One region of the Tardiphaga sp. GW821-FHT12E02 genome, then DNA from elsewhere that is predicted to be linked to it. Evidence: riboswitches for the same ligand, from Rfam matches in the RefSeq annotation. Region 1 holds a riboswitch; the other holds the start of a gene.
The links. A riboswitch is a leader RNA that binds a small molecule or an ion and turns the genes downstream of it on or off. The one in region 1 is predicted to bind S-adenosylmethionine.
Positions count from the first base shown of each region.

Region 2: linked by a shared signal. The riboswitch ahead of metX (homoserine O-acetyltransferase MetX) and the one ahead of AC1RQ5_RS04225 (O-succinylhomoserine sulfhydrylase) in region 1 are both predicted to bind S-adenosylmethionine.

Region 1 is NZ_JBXAQK010000001.1:890,886-898,087, reverse strand. Features, by position in the region: gene AC1RQ5_RS04250 (Hsp33 family molecular chaperone) at 1-611, shown strand, start outside; gene apaG (Co2+/Mg2+ efflux protein ApaG) at 745-1,134, opposite strand; gene AC1RQ5_RS04240 (OpgC domain-containing protein) at 1,360-2,616, shown strand; gene AC1RQ5_RS04235 (SGNH/GDSL hydrolase family protein) at 2,613-3,386, shown strand; gene AC1RQ5_RS04230 (SGNH/GDSL hydrolase family protein) at 3,388-4,323, shown strand; gene AC1RQ5_RS04225 (O-succinylhomoserine sulfhydrylase) at 4,458-5,639, opposite strand; SAM riboswitch at 5,723-5,802, opposite strand; gene AC1RQ5_RS04220 (2'-deoxycytidine 5'-triphosphate deaminase) at 5,911-7,017, shown strand; gene AC1RQ5_RS04215 (Uma2 family endonuclease) at 7,014-7,202, opposite strand, start outside.
Region 2 is NZ_JBXAQK010000001.1:994,176-1,001,377, reverse strand. Features, by position in the region: gene clpB (ATP-dependent chaperone ClpB) at 1-343, opposite strand, end outside; gene AC1RQ5_RS04775 (MOSC domain-containing protein) at 615-1,388, shown strand; gene AC1RQ5_RS04770 (TIGR02594 family protein) at 1,577-2,227, opposite strand; gene metW (methionine biosynthesis protein MetW) at 2,907-3,575, opposite strand; gene metX (homoserine O-acetyltransferase MetX) at 3,572-4,780, opposite strand; SAM riboswitch at 4,863-4,942, opposite strand; gene AC1RQ5_RS04755 (chorismate mutase) at 5,267-6,118, shown strand; gene hisC (histidinol-phosphate transaminase) at 6,149-7,202, shown strand, end outside.

The sequences.
Region 1 (7,202 bases):
AGGGCCATCTCGCGATGACCGTGGACCAGGGCCCGGATATGAGCCGCTATCAGGGCATGGTGGCGCTCGACGGCGGCACGCTGGAAGACGCCGCCCACGAATACTTCATGCGCTCGGAGCAGATCCCGACCAAGGTGCGCCTTGCTGTCGGCGAGGAGTGGCGCGGCGGCGGCGACGGCGCCCCGACCCATGGCTGGCGCGGCGGCGGCATGCTGCTGCAATTCCTGCCCAAGGCCTCCGACCGCGCGCAGCGCGACATGCATGCCGGCGACGTGCCGGAAGGCACCAATGTCGACGTGGTGCCAGAGGATGACGCGTGGCTCGAAGGCCAGTCGCTGATCTCGACGGTCGAGGATGTCGAACTGATCGATCCCGACCTGTCCGGCGAGCGATTGCTGTTCCGCCTCTTCCACGAGCGCGGGGTCCGCGTCTTCGCGCCCTCACCGCTGCAGGCGAAATGCTCGTGCTCGCGCGAGGCGGTGTCCGGCATGCTGAAGGGTTTTGACCCGCAGGATCGCGCGGACATGGTCGAAAACGGCAAGGTCGTGGTGACCTGCGAGTTCTGCTCGTCAGTCTACGAGTTCTCTCCGGAAGAAGCGGGCGTCGAGTAGGCCTGCACTCGTCGGTCCGGAGCGCGCGGCACGCGCGCATCCGGAATCTCGATACGCCTATGCTGTCGTCTCAGACTACCACATCCAGCTTCCGGGTTCGCTCGCTTCGCGAGCGCCCCGGACTGACAGTGAGTTAGTTCAACACCCGCCTGTTCGGCCCATCCAGCGAGAACAGCGGCACGTCGATCTCGAATGGCTCGCCCTGGTCGGTCACCATCTGATAGGTGCCCTCCATGAAACCCGACGGCGTCGGGAGCGGCACGCCCGACGTATATTCGAACCGCTCGCCTGGTCCGAGCACCGGCTGCTCGCCGACCACGCCCTCGCCGCGCACTTCTTGCATCTTCCCCGACGCGTCAGTAATGACCCAGTGCCGCGTCTTCAGCTGCACCGTTTCCTTGCCCGCATTGGTGATGACGATCGTGTAGGACCAGAAGAACTGCTGCTTCTCGGCCGAGGAACGGTCCGGCATGAAGTTGGGCTCGACGGTCACTTCGATCTGGCGGGTAATGGCGCGGTACATGGGGATCATCGCTGCAAGAGACTGGATCGGCAACATAACGAAAAATGCCGGAGCGGCCAAATACCGCCCGCGCATGATCGTCATCGCCGTTTGAACACAGTTCAAACCTATCGCGTTCCCGTCCGCGGCGGATCGCCTCACAAAATCGTCTCGCCATGAATTGACTTGCGATGACGCCGCGAAGCGGCTCTTTCTCCTCAGTCTATACTCGTTGCGCGGTGTTGAATGACCTCTGTTGCCGATCCGATTGCCGGACCCGCACATGCCGATGCGCCCACAGCATCGCCTGATGCAGCCCCGCGCGCGGAGGCACCGCCCATCATCACCGCGGTGAACGAGCGCGAATTGCGCCTCGATCTGTTCCGCGGCCTGGCACTCTGGCTGATCTTCATCGATCACCTGCCGCAGAATCTGCTGACATGGCTGACCATCCGCAACTATGGCTTCAGCGACGCCACCGAGATCTTCATCTTCATCTCCGGCTATACCGCCGCCTTCGTCTATGGCCGCGCGATGCAGGAACAGGGCACGGTGGTCGCCAGCGCGCGCATCTTCAAGCGCGTCTGGCAGATCTATGTGGCCCATGTCTTCCTCTTCACGATCTTCCTCGCCGAAATCTCCTACGTCGCCACGCGCTTCCAGAACCCGCTCTATACGGAAGAAATGGGCATCATGGACTTCCTCAAGGAGCCCGACGTTACCATCGTGCAGGCGCTGCTGCTGCGCTTCCGCCCGGTGAACATGGACGTGCTGCCGCTCTACATCGTCCTGATGCTGTTCCTGCCGCTGATCCTGTGGCTGATGCGGCGGCGCGCCGATCTCACTCTCGGTCTCTCGGTGCTGCTCTATGCGCTGACCTGGGAATTCGACTGGCATCTCACCGCCTATCCGAACGGCTCCTGGGCGTTCAATCCGTTCGCCTGGCAGTTGCTGTTCGTATTCGGCGCCTGGTGCGCGCTGGGCGGCGCCAGGCGGATGGAGCGGATCCTGAATTCGCCCATTACACTCTGGATCTGCGTCGCCTATCTATCGGGAGCGTTCTGGGTGACACTGACCTGGCACATCCCGCAGATCCATCATCTGCTGCCAAAACTGCTCGAGCAGTGGATGTATCCGATCAACAAGCCCGATCTGGACGTGCTCCGTTTTGCTCACTTCCTGGCGCTGGCAGCGCTCACGGTCCGGTTCCTGCCGAAGGACTGGCCGGCCCTGAAGTCGATCTGGCTGCGACCAATGGTGCTTTGCGGGCAGCATTCACTTGAGATTTTCTGCATAGGCGTGTTTCTGGCTTTTGCGGGTCAGTTTTTCCTGGGCGAGATCGCGGGCGGTGCAGTCATGCACGGCCTGGTCAGCCTGATCGGGATCGTCATCATGTCCACCGCTGCGTGGGTGTTCTCCTGGTACAAGCGCGTCACCGCGAAGGGCGGAGCGCGCGCCAAAAAGACACCCGACGCTGATCTTGCAGGAGGGGAAGTACGATGACCTCGCTGCTGCACCGGCCGCCATGGCGACATGCATTGCTGCTGCTCCTGCTGATGGCGGGGCCGGCCCGGGCCGAACCGCCCAAACAGACCTGCGAAGTCCCCGCCTATCTTCTCACCAGCGAGAGCTCGCTGCCGAAAGTGAAGGCAGCCGTGAAGCCGGACGGCAAGCTCAATATCCTGGTCATCGGCAGCCGTTCCTCGGTCATTGGCCTATCCGACCATTCCGCTGCCTATCCTGCGCGCCTGCAGGCCTATCTGAGCGAAAAGCTGCCGGGCGTCGCCGTCGATGTCGCGCTGGAATTGCAGGTCAAGAAGACCGCCGAGGAGATGGCCCCCACGCTCGGCAAACTGGTGGAGGACCGCAAGCCGGACCTCGTGATCTGGCAAACGGGAACCGTCGATGCCATGCGCCAGGTGGATGGCGACGATTTCCGCAATGCATTGGACGACGGTGTCGCTGCCATGCAAAAGGCCGGAACTGACGTGATTTTAATGAACCTGCAGTATAGTCCGCGCACCGAGACCATGATTTCGGGCTCGGCCTACCTAGATAATATGCGCGTGGTGGCGCAGCAGCACGATGCTCCGCTGTTCGACCGGTTCGCCATCATGCGGCAGTGGAATGAGAATGGTGATTTCGACCTGTTCAGCCCCGCGCCTGGCATGGAGCTTGCCAAGCGGGTGCATGACTGTCTCGGTCGTGCGCTATCGAGCTTCGTGATCGAAACGGCGCATATCAAGACAGCGGATTTGAGGATTCAGCGTTAAAATGAGTTTCATCGGCCAACTGCCTCGCTTTGCCGTCGTCGCTGCGCTTGCTCTCACGACCCCCGCACTTACTTCCATCGTGCACGCCGAAGGCGCGCAGCCCGTCGCACAAGGCAGCGAAGCAGCTGCGGCAGACGCCGCAAAGAAGGGCGTCGCAGCCACAACCATCGACAGGGTCAAGCAGGCCGCCCAGACCGCCACGGATATTCTCAGCCGCGTCCCATGCCGCACACCAAAGGGCGGCACGAAGGCCATGGGAACGCTGCCGCATGTGGCCGGCAAGCTTGCCGCCCATAAGCCGGTGGTGATCGTTGCATTCGGCTCGTCCTCGACTCAAGGCCATGGCTCGACGGCGCCGGAATTCACCTATCCCAACCGCCTCGCGGCGCAGCTCCGCCGCGCCTATCCGGGCGCCGACATCACCGTGCTCAATCGCGGCAAGGGCGGCGAGGATGCACCGGAAATGATGGCGCGGCTCCAGGCCGAGGTGATCAATTCGAAGCCGGATCTCGTGATCTGGCAGCTCGGCACCAATGCGGTGCTGCGCAATCTCGATCCGGGCGAGACCGGCAAGATGATCGAGGACGGCGTCGGCCGCATCCAGGCCGGCGGCTCCGATGTGGTGCTGGTCGATCCGCAATACTCACCGGCGACGGTGGAGAAGCCCGAAAGCACCAGCAAGATGCTGGCGCTGATGCATAAGGTCGCCGAATTGCGCAAGGTTGGATACTTCCCGCGCTTCGAGGTGATGAAGGAATGGCACGAGGGCCAGCAGATGGCGTTCAGCTCCTTCGTTATCGCCGACGGTCTGCACATGAACGACTGGGGCTACGCCTGCTTCGCCCAGCTGCTCGGCGACAACATCATCAAATCGGTCGGCACCATCAAGATGGGCACCAACGAGCCGGCCCAGCAGCAGGCGCAGCGGCCGCTGTAAGGCGCGACCGTAGGATGGGTTGAGCGGAGGCGCGAAGCGCCGGAGCGACAACCCATCGGCCGAGCCTGCGGCAATCGACGGAAGTGATGGGTTTGCGCTTCGCTCAACCCATCCTACGCTCCGGCGTTCTTGGCTTACGCCTTCGCCAATGCCGCTTCGAGATCCTCGATCAGATCGTCGCGATGCTCGAGGCCTGCGGAGAAGCGGATAAAGCCTTCGCTGATGCCGAGCTCCTGTCGCGCTTCAAGCGGCAGACGCTGATGCGTCGTGGTCGCCGGATGCGTAACCAGGCTCTTCGCATCGCCCAGATTGTTCGAGATGCGCGCGACCTTCAGCTCGTTGAGGACACGGAACGCCGCTTCCTTGCCACCCTTGACCTCGAAGCCGATCAGCGTCGAACCCGCACGCATCTGCTTCTTCACAGTTGCCGCCTGCGGGTGATCCTCGCGGCCCGGATAAATCAGCCGTGACACCTTTGCATGCTGGGCCAGCACATCGGCGATCGCCGCCGCCGTCTGCGTCTGGCGCTCGACACGCACCGCCAGCGTCTCCAGCCCCTTCACCAGCGTCCACGCATTGAACGGCGAGATCGAGGGGCCGGTCTGGCGCAGATAGTTGTGAATGTGCTCGTCGATAAAATCCTTCGACGACAGGATGATGCCGCCAAGGCAACGGCCCTGGCCGTCGATATGCTTGGTCGCCGAGTAGACGACCACATCGGCACCGAGCGCCAGCGGGCTCTGCCAGATCGGCGTCGCGAACACGTTGTCGACGATCAGCCGCGCGCCGCCGGCATGGGCGATCTTGGCGATGGCGCCGATGTCGAGCACGTCGAGGGTCGGATTGGTCGGGCTTTCCAGGAACAGCGATTTGGTGTTCGGCTTCATCGCCTTCTGCCACTGGTCGAGATCGAGGCCATCGACCAGCGTGAATTCGATGCCATAGCGCGGCAGCAGTTCCTCGATCACATAGCGACACGAGCCGAACAGCGCCTTGGCAGCGACGACGTGATCGCCCTGGCGCAGCGGCGCGAGGATCGCGGTGGTGACGGCGGCCATGCCGGTTGCGGTCGAACGCGCGGCTTCGGCGCCTTCGAGATCGATCATCCGGTTCTCGAACATCGACGTGTTCGGATTCGAGAAGCGCGAATAGATGAAGCCGGGATCTTCGCCCTTGAACCGCGCCTCGCAGGCCTCGGCGGTCTCGTAGATGAAGCCCTGGGTGAGGAAGAGGGCCTCGGACGTCTCGTTGAATTGCGAACGCAGGGCGCTGGAATGAACGAGGCGGGTTTCGGGACGATAGGACTTCGCAGACATGTGACCTCCAACGTGACCGCGTGTCGCGGGCACAAAAAAACCGGCCTGGACGGACGTCCTCAGGCCGGGATCGCATGCTGGAAGGACATGTGTCCCCGGCCTGTTTAGCGACTTATTTTACGTGGCTGCAAGCCGGCCGGCTCAAATCACCACGGGATAGGAACGTTCCTATTCCCGCTTGCGCTTGCCGTCAAGGCGCGCTTGAGATAGCCGGTAAAGTTACGGTTTTTCAGGGGATTGCCCCTGCAAGACGATCGAAGGACCTTAACCCGTGACGTTCACCCTCGCCCCCGATGCCGATGGAATTCTGCCCGACAGCATGATCGAGGCGATGGCCGAGGCCGGCCTGATCCTGCCCGAATATGATTTCGTCGAAAGCCAGATCCAGCCGGCCAGCCTCGATTTGCGTCTCGGTCCCATCGCCTACCGCGTCCGCGCCAGCTTCCTGCCTGGGCCGAATGTCACCGTCGCGGAACGCATCGATGAATTGAAGCTGCATGAGATCGATCTCTCCGAAGGCGCGGTGCTGGAGACCAACTGCGTCTACATCGTACCGCTGCTGGAAAGCCTGGCGCTGCCGCCGCATATCTTTGCTGCGGCGAACCCGAAGAGCTCTACCGGCCGCCTCGATGTCTTCACGCGTGTGATTGCCGATGGCACCCGTCGCTTCGATGTGATCGGTGCGGGCTATCACGGCCCGCTCTATGCCGAGATCAGCCCCAAGACCTTCCCGGTGCTGCTGCGCGAGGGCTCGCGGCTGTCGCAGGTGCGTTTCCGCGTCGGCGATGCCGTGCTCGACACCGAAGCCCTCGAGGAACTGCATGCGTCGGAGCCTTTGGTCGATATCGACGATGCCGATCTCAAGGGCGGCCTCGCCGTCTCTGTCGATCTGTCCGGTGAAAATGCGTCCGGCTTTGTCGGTTATCGCGCCAAGCGCCACACCGGTGTCGTCGATGTCGATCGTCGTGGCGGCTACGCCATCGAGGATTTCTGGGAGCCGATCCATGCGCGCGCCGACCGCACGCTCATCCTCGATCCCGGCGAATTCTACATTCTCGCCTCCAAGGAAGCCGTGCAGGTTCCCCCGGATTACGCAGCCGAGATGGTCCCGTTCGATCCATTGGTCGGCGAATTCCGCGTGCACTATGCCGGCTTTTTCGATCCCGGCTTCGGCCATGACGGCGCCGGCGGCAAGGGCTCGCGCGCGGTCCTGGAAGTGCGCTCGCGCGAAGTGCCGTTCATCCTCGAACACGGCCAGATCGTCGGCCGCCTCGTCTATGAACGCATGCTGGATCGCCCAGACTCACTCTACGGCCAGCGCATCGGTTCGAACTATCAGGGCCAGAACCTGAAGCTGTCGAAGCATTTCAAGGTTTAAGGACGTCGCCGCGGATTCAGCGGCGTGCCTGCATATAAATCGGCAACGCGGCAACGGAATTTGAGGTCCTGAATTTCGATTTCAGCATCCGCCTCGGTCAGCACGGTCGAGGTCCAGCCTTCGCCTGTGCGTAGCTCGAATTGGACCGCTATGTGATCCTGCGTGACGATGAGCAAAGCGACGCA
Region 2 (7,202 bases), 100 kb from region 1:
CCAGCAGCAGGCGCTCGACGGTGACAAAGCTGTCGCCGGCCTTCTCGGCGGCCTGTTCGGCCGCATCCAGTGCGCGCGCCGTGGCGGGCGCGAGATAGACCTGCCCTGCCCCGGAGCCCGAGACTTTTGGCAGCTTGCCCAACTGGTCCTCGGTCGCCTTCAGGATCGCGCGGGAATTGCCACCGGCGCGGTCGATCAGACCGCCGGCGAGCCCTTCGCTATCGTCGAGCAGGACTTTCAGAATATGCAGCGGCGAGAATTGCTGGTGGCCCTCGCGCACGGCCAGTGATTGCGCCGACTGGATAAAGCCGCGCACCCGTTCGGTGTATTTTTCAATATTCATCGTGTGTTGTCCCTCGGCCTGCCGGTCTCGCCTCGAAAGCACGGGCCCGGCATCTTCATTGGGTGTCGCTGGCGTTAAAACCAGCTTGACCGAAATGTGGGCACCAAGTTCCGAAAAGGGAAGAGCCTCATATAAAATTTGGTATCCGGCCCCTGCCGTCATTGCGAGGAGCCCCTTGGCGACGAAGCAATCCAGCGCCATACGAAGGAAGAACTGGATTGCTTCGTCGCTTGCGCTCCTCGCAATGACGGTCCACCTCGAAGGCCCAACCATGACCGCACAGCCTTATGCCAGCCTCGCCAGCATCTATCGCTATCCCGTCAAGGGCCTGACGCCCGAGCCGCTGACCGATGTCGCGCTATCGCCCGGCCAGCCGCTGCCGGCCGACCGCCGCTATGCCATCGAGAACGGGCCGATCGGCTTCGATCCGGGAGCACCGCAATATTTCCCGAAGACGCAGTTCCTGATGCTGATGCGCAATGAGCGCCTGGCGGCGCTGCGCAGCCACTATGACGACGCCAGCCATACGCTGACCATCCGACAGGATGGCGCCGAGGTCGCCCAGGCCGACCTGCAGTCAGCCGAAGGCCGCGCGGCCATCGAGGCCTATTTCGCGGAGAACTTTGCCGACGAACTCCGCGGCCCGCCAAAAGTGCTGTTCGCCGAGGGCCACAGCTTTTCCGACGTCCCGCGCAAAGTGGTGTCGATCATCAATCTCGCCAGCGTCGCCGAGCTCGAAAAGACGATCGGTCAGCCGGTGCATCCGCTCCGCTTCCGCGGCAACCTGCATGTGTCGGGCTGGCCGGCCTGGCACGAATTCGACCTGCTCGAACGCACGCTGAAGATCGGCGATGCCCGCCTGAAGGTGGTGAAGCGCATCGTCCGCTGTGCCGCGACCAATGTCGATCCGGATACGGCGGCCCGCGATCTCACGATTCCGAAGACCCTGCAGCAGACTTATGGTCACGCGGATTGCGGCATCTATGCCGAAGTGGTCACCGGCGGCAGGATTGCACCCGGCGACCGGATCGAGGTGGAAGCGTAATCCCCGTCATTGCGAGCGAAGCGAAGCAATCCATGGCCGCAAGCGAAGACTGGATTGCTTCGTCGCTGCGCTCCTCGCAATGACGGAAACATTTTGTAGGGTGGGCAAAGGCGCTCTTGCGCCGTGCCCACCATCTTCTGTCGTGACAGCTGCGGTGGGCACGCTACGCTTTGCCCACCCTACACACCTCAGCTCGACGGCATCACATAGGCGTAGACGCGGCCCTTGGAATACGTGGACTCCGCGACGCGGTTGCCGTGATTGCCGGACACGATGATCGGATTGCCCTTGGCATCGATGCCCGACACGACGCCCACATGGCCGCCACGGCGGCCGCGCGACATCACGGCGATGGCGCCGACCTGCGGACCGGACAGACGCTGGCCATAGCTCGAGAACGAGCGTGCCATGTCGGAGCCCGAGCCCTGGTGGCCGGTGCGCTTCAGCACGAGATTCATGAACGCGGCGCACCAGAGGCGGCCGCGCGCGGTCGGATTGCCACGACCGATGAAGCTGCGCGCGGTGTCGACGAGACCCGAGCCACCGAAACCGCCCGACGGCTGGTTCATGCTCGCATTGGCATTTGCGAAATTTTCGGAATCGCCGAAGGACGGCGCCTGCTGCTCTGCGCGGGCGGCGTGACGGCGCAGAGTGCGCGAACGATGCCGGACATGCTTGCGAGAGCTGTGAGTATATTTGCTGACGTGATGCGAATGATGGCGCGAGGCGCCGTGCTGAGGCCGGGCAGAGGCCGGCGAGATGGAAGCAAAGATAGCTGCCGAACACAGCGCCAAGGCAGACAGGCGAAGTGCACGGCGATACGCAACAAAACGAACCATAGAAAGTTAACCCTCGTAATACCTCCGATCCCCAGATCGGAAACACGCTCCAACTTTGTGAGGGGTGTGTGAAAACAGGCTGCGTGTGACGAAAGCAAGACGTCAAACGGCGCGAATCTGGCTCATTTCTGGGCGCCGGACTTAGCTTTGCCTTCAAGTTTAACGATTCTAATACGTCTAGACATAGCAGCCTCCCGCTAAGCGGGAGGCTTTCGTATATTACCTATTTTGATTAGCTAGTTTTATTGCATCTTTGGGGTGCATGCGGGCAGCGGCGCAGCCTCTTCCGCCCTCATCCTGAAAGGATGACTGATAACGCGGTCCATGGAGCGCAGCACACTCTCGTCCCTCATGGTGAGGAGGCGCGTAGCGCCGTCTCGAACCATGAGTTGGCCTGGCGCAGAGCCCGCGGCCATCCTTCGAGACGCCGCTGCGCGGCTCCTCAGGATGAGGGACGGAGAAGCGAGCTGGGATTGCTGTCCCGAGCAAGTCCAGCCAAAATTACCCCATCGCTTGATGAGTCAGACTCTCAGGATGAGGGACGGAGTAATGACCGCGCTTTCCGCTCGCAAAGCGCCGCCGCCGTAGGGCGGATGAGCCGAAGGCGTAATCCGCCAGCCGAGTGCGTGTGGCGAAGAATGGCGGATGACGCTGCGCTCATCCGCCCTACGGCTTGATGTTACTTCTCCACCCGATGCAGCAGGAACACGCCCTGCTCGCCGAACAGATTCCAGAACCACCACGGCGCATTCAGGCGCAGCGGGCGACCATGAAGATCGAGCGCCACCGCGCGCTCCATCTTCACATGGATCTCGTCGCACAGATGCACGAAGTCCTTGATGGTGCAGAAGTGGATGTTCGGCGTGTCGTACCAGGTCGCCGGCAGGTTCTCGGTGCGCGGCATGCGGCCGCCCACGAGCAGCTGCAGGCGCATCCGCCAGAAGCCGAAATTCGGGAACGACACGATGGCGCGACGGCCGATGCGCAGCAGGTTTTCCAGCACCACGCGCGGCTGCCGCGTCGCCTGCAGCGTCTGCGACAGGATCACGTAGTCGAACGCATCGTCGGGATAGTTGATGAGGTCGGTGTCAGCATCGCCCTGCACCACAGCCAGCCCCTTGCCGACGCAGCGGTTCACGCCCTCGCGCGACAGCTCGATGCCGCGGCCGTCGATGCCGCGGCTTTCCAGCAATTGCAGCAGATCGCCGTCGCCACAGCCGACGTCGAGCACCTTTGCGCCGGCCGGAATCATGTCGGCGACAAGAACATGATCGCCGCGATAGTTTTCGAGACCGCGCGAGGCCGGGCGCGCGAGGCTGAAATGCAGGCCCTGTTGCGGCGCGTTCATTTTGCTGCCTCCGCCACGGGCAGGCCATGCACCGATGCCGCCGAATTCAGGAAGGCATCGGCGATGTCGAGAAACTCCGGCACGTCGAGCAGGAAGGCGTCGTGCCCCTTGTCGGTCTCGATCTCGGCGAAGGACACGCGCACGCCGCCGGCATTCAGCGCATGCACCACGTCGCGGGATTCCGCGGTCGGGAACAGCCAGTCCGAGGTGAAAGACATGAGGCAGAAACGTGTCTGCGTATCGCGAAAAGCTTCGGCCAGATGGCCGTTATGATCCGCCGCGATGTCGAAATAGTCCATCGCACGGGTGAGATAGAGATAGGAGTTCGCGTCAAAGCGCTCGACGAAGGACGAGCCCTGGTAGCGCAGATAGCTTTCCACCTGGAAATCGGCATCGAACGAGAATGTCGGCAGTTCGCGATCCTGCATGCGGCGGCCGAATTTGCGATGCAACGCGGCATCCGACAGATAAGTGATATGCGCGGCCATGCGCGCGACACCGAGGCCGCGATGCGGATGCGTGCCTTCCTCGAAGTAACGCCCGCCGCGCCAGTCCGGATCGGCCATCACGGCCTGCCGGCCCAGTTCATGGAACGCGATGTTCTGCGCCGAGTGCTTTGTGGCGCAGGCCACCGCCAGCGCGGAGAACACGCGCTCGGGATAGGCCGCGGTCCATTGCAGCGTCTGCATGCCGCCCATGGAGCCGCCGACCACACAAAACAGCTGCGTGATGCCGAGGCGGTCGATCAGCATGACCTGGGCGCGCACCATGTCGGGAATGGTGATGACGGGGAAATCGAGGCCCCAGATCTTGCCGGTGGCGGGATTGATCGAGGCCGGCCCCGTCGAGCCCATGCAGCCGCCCAGCACATTGGAGCAGATGATGAAGTAGCGGTCGGTATCGAGCGCCTTGCCCGGCCCGACCATGGTGCCCCACCAGCCCGGTTTGCCGGTGACGGGGTTTTTATTGAAAACGTGCTGGTCGCCGGTCAGTGCGTGGCAGATCAGGATGGCGTTGGTCTTGTCGGCGTTCAGCGTGCCGTAGGCCTGATAGGCGATCTGGAACGGAGCGAGATCGACGCCGCAATCGAGGCGCAGCGGCTCGTCGGCGCCGAATTTGGCGACCAGCGAACTCGGATTGTTGGCTTCGTGAAGGCGATCCTCGGGGGCGACCGAGACACTCTTCAAGGGCTGGACACTGACCATCGCGATACCCGGCTCCCTCGCGGGAGTCCTCCACACGGATACCGGGCACAAAAAACCCGGCCTGAACATACGGTTCGGCCGGGAGCAAACGTCCCCGGCCTGTTTAGCGAGTTATTTAACGTGGCTGCAAGCCGGCCGGCTCAAATGACCACGGAGTAGGCAGGGATCGTAGTCCCACCTTGGCCGACCGTCAATATAGGGCGAGGCTAGAACCATTTAAGTGGTTCCAGCCCGTGGCCATCCTTCGAGACGCCCGCTTCGCGGGCTCCTCAGGATGAGAGTGGCGTATAACGCCACAGACGCCCCTGATGGTGAGGAGCCCGCGCAGCGGGCGTCTCGAACCATGCAGGCCACGCACTCTCCACACCCTATGCGAGAGTCCGGCTGCGTTGGCCGGGATGACGATGTCATGTTTTCTTTGCTTTCATACCCCGTCTTACCTAATCAGGGGCCCTGTCTGCCCAAGGTCGCCCAAGGTCCGTTTTCATGTCGAAACTGCCCCCCGCCCCGCCGTCCCTGAATGAGCTCCGCCAGGAGATCGACAGCATCGACGCGCAGGTGCATCAGCTCCTGATGTCGCGCGGCGACATCATCGACCGGCTGATCTCGGTGAAGCAGACCCAGGAGGTCGGCTCCGCCTTCCGCCCGGCCCGCGAGGCCGACATGATGCGCCGCCTGGTGCAGCGCCATCGCGGCATCCTGCCCATTGACACCGTCGAGGGCATCTGGCGCGTGATCATCTCGACTTTCACCTACGTCCAGGCGCCGTTCTCGCTGCATGCGGATCTGTCGCTCGGCGAGAGCGCCATGCGCGATTCCGCCCGTTTCCATTTCGGCTTCACGGTGCCGTATATCTCCCATTTCAGCGCCGTTGCCGCCGTGGAAGCCGTGGCCAAATCCAAGGGCGACCTCGCGCTGGTCTCCGCCACCTCCGGCCAGACGCCGTGGTGGCATGAGCTGGAAGCCGAGGGCGTGCCAAAAATCATCGCCCGGCTGCCCTTCATCGAGCGCGCCGACCATCCGGCCGCGCTGCCGGTGTTCGTGGTCTCCCGGGTGGCCGACAGCGCCATGGTCACCGAGGTGGAATGCTGGAGCGTCCGCGTCTCCGGCTGGAACGCCGAGATCGCCCGCGCACTGGCGCCCCTGGCCGATGTGGTCGTGGTGCCGGATACCGCCTTCGACGGCGCCTCGCTGCTGGTCTCCATCAGCGCGCCGCAGACCTTCGACGGCATCAAGGCTGCCCTGATCGCAGCGGGGGCCTCGGTGCGGTCCTCCGCCCTCGTCGGCAGCCACGCAACCCGCTATACGGTGCCCGCAGACGGCGCGCCGCGCGCCTGAGCTTTTTCCAGACGATCCGGAGCTACCCCAATGTCCCGCCCCGTGCCGAAAGCCGGCATTCTCGATATCGCGCCCTACACCCCCGGCAAGAGCCCCACGCCCGAGGCCGGCCGCAAGGTGTTCAAGCTGTCGGCCAATGAGACGCCGTTCGGCCCGTCGCCGCATGCGAAGGAGGCCTTTGCCCGCGTCGGCACGCATCTCGAGGATTATCCGGAAGGGACGTCCAAGGTTCTGCGCGACGCCGTCGGCAAGCGCTACGGCCTCAACCCCGACAACATCATCTGCGGCGCCGGTTCGGACGAGATCCTGAACCTGATCGCCCATGTCTATCTCGGCCCCGGCGACGAGGCGATCCACACGCAATACGGCTTCCTGGTCTATCCCATCGCCACCATGGGCAATGGCGCCACCAATGTCGTGGCCAAGGAAATCGACTTCACCTGCAATGTGGACGAGATCCTGAAAGTCGTGACTGACAAGACAAAGGTCGTCTGGCTGGCGAACCCGAACAATCCCACCGGCAGCTATCTGCCGATCGCGGAAGTGAAGCGCCTGCGGTCGTCGCTGCCGGATCATGTCTTGCTGGTGCTCGACGCGGCTTACGCCGACTATGTCGGCAAGCCCGATTATGAGAGCGGCATCGACCTCGCCAAGACCACCGAGAACACCGTCGCCTGCTTCACCTTCTCCAAGGTGCACGGCCTTGCGGCGTTGCGCATCGGCTGGATGTTCGGTCCCGCCCATATCGTGGATGCGATGAACCGCGTGCGCGGCCCGTTCAACGTCTCGGCGCCGGCCATGCTCGCCGCCGTGGCTGCGATCGAGGACACCGGCCATGTCGAGATGTCGCGCGTCTTCACCGAGAAGTGGCGCGATCTTCTCACCACGGAAATCACGAAACTCGGGCTGAAGGTGACGCCAAGCGTTGCCAATTTCATCCTGATCCACTTCCCGACCACGGCTGGTCTCACCGCAGCGGACGCTGACGCGTTCCTGACCAAGCGTGGCCTGGTGCTGCGTGCGGTTGCCAGCTACGGCCTGCATCAGTCGCTGCGCATGACCATCGGCACCGAGGAAGCCAACG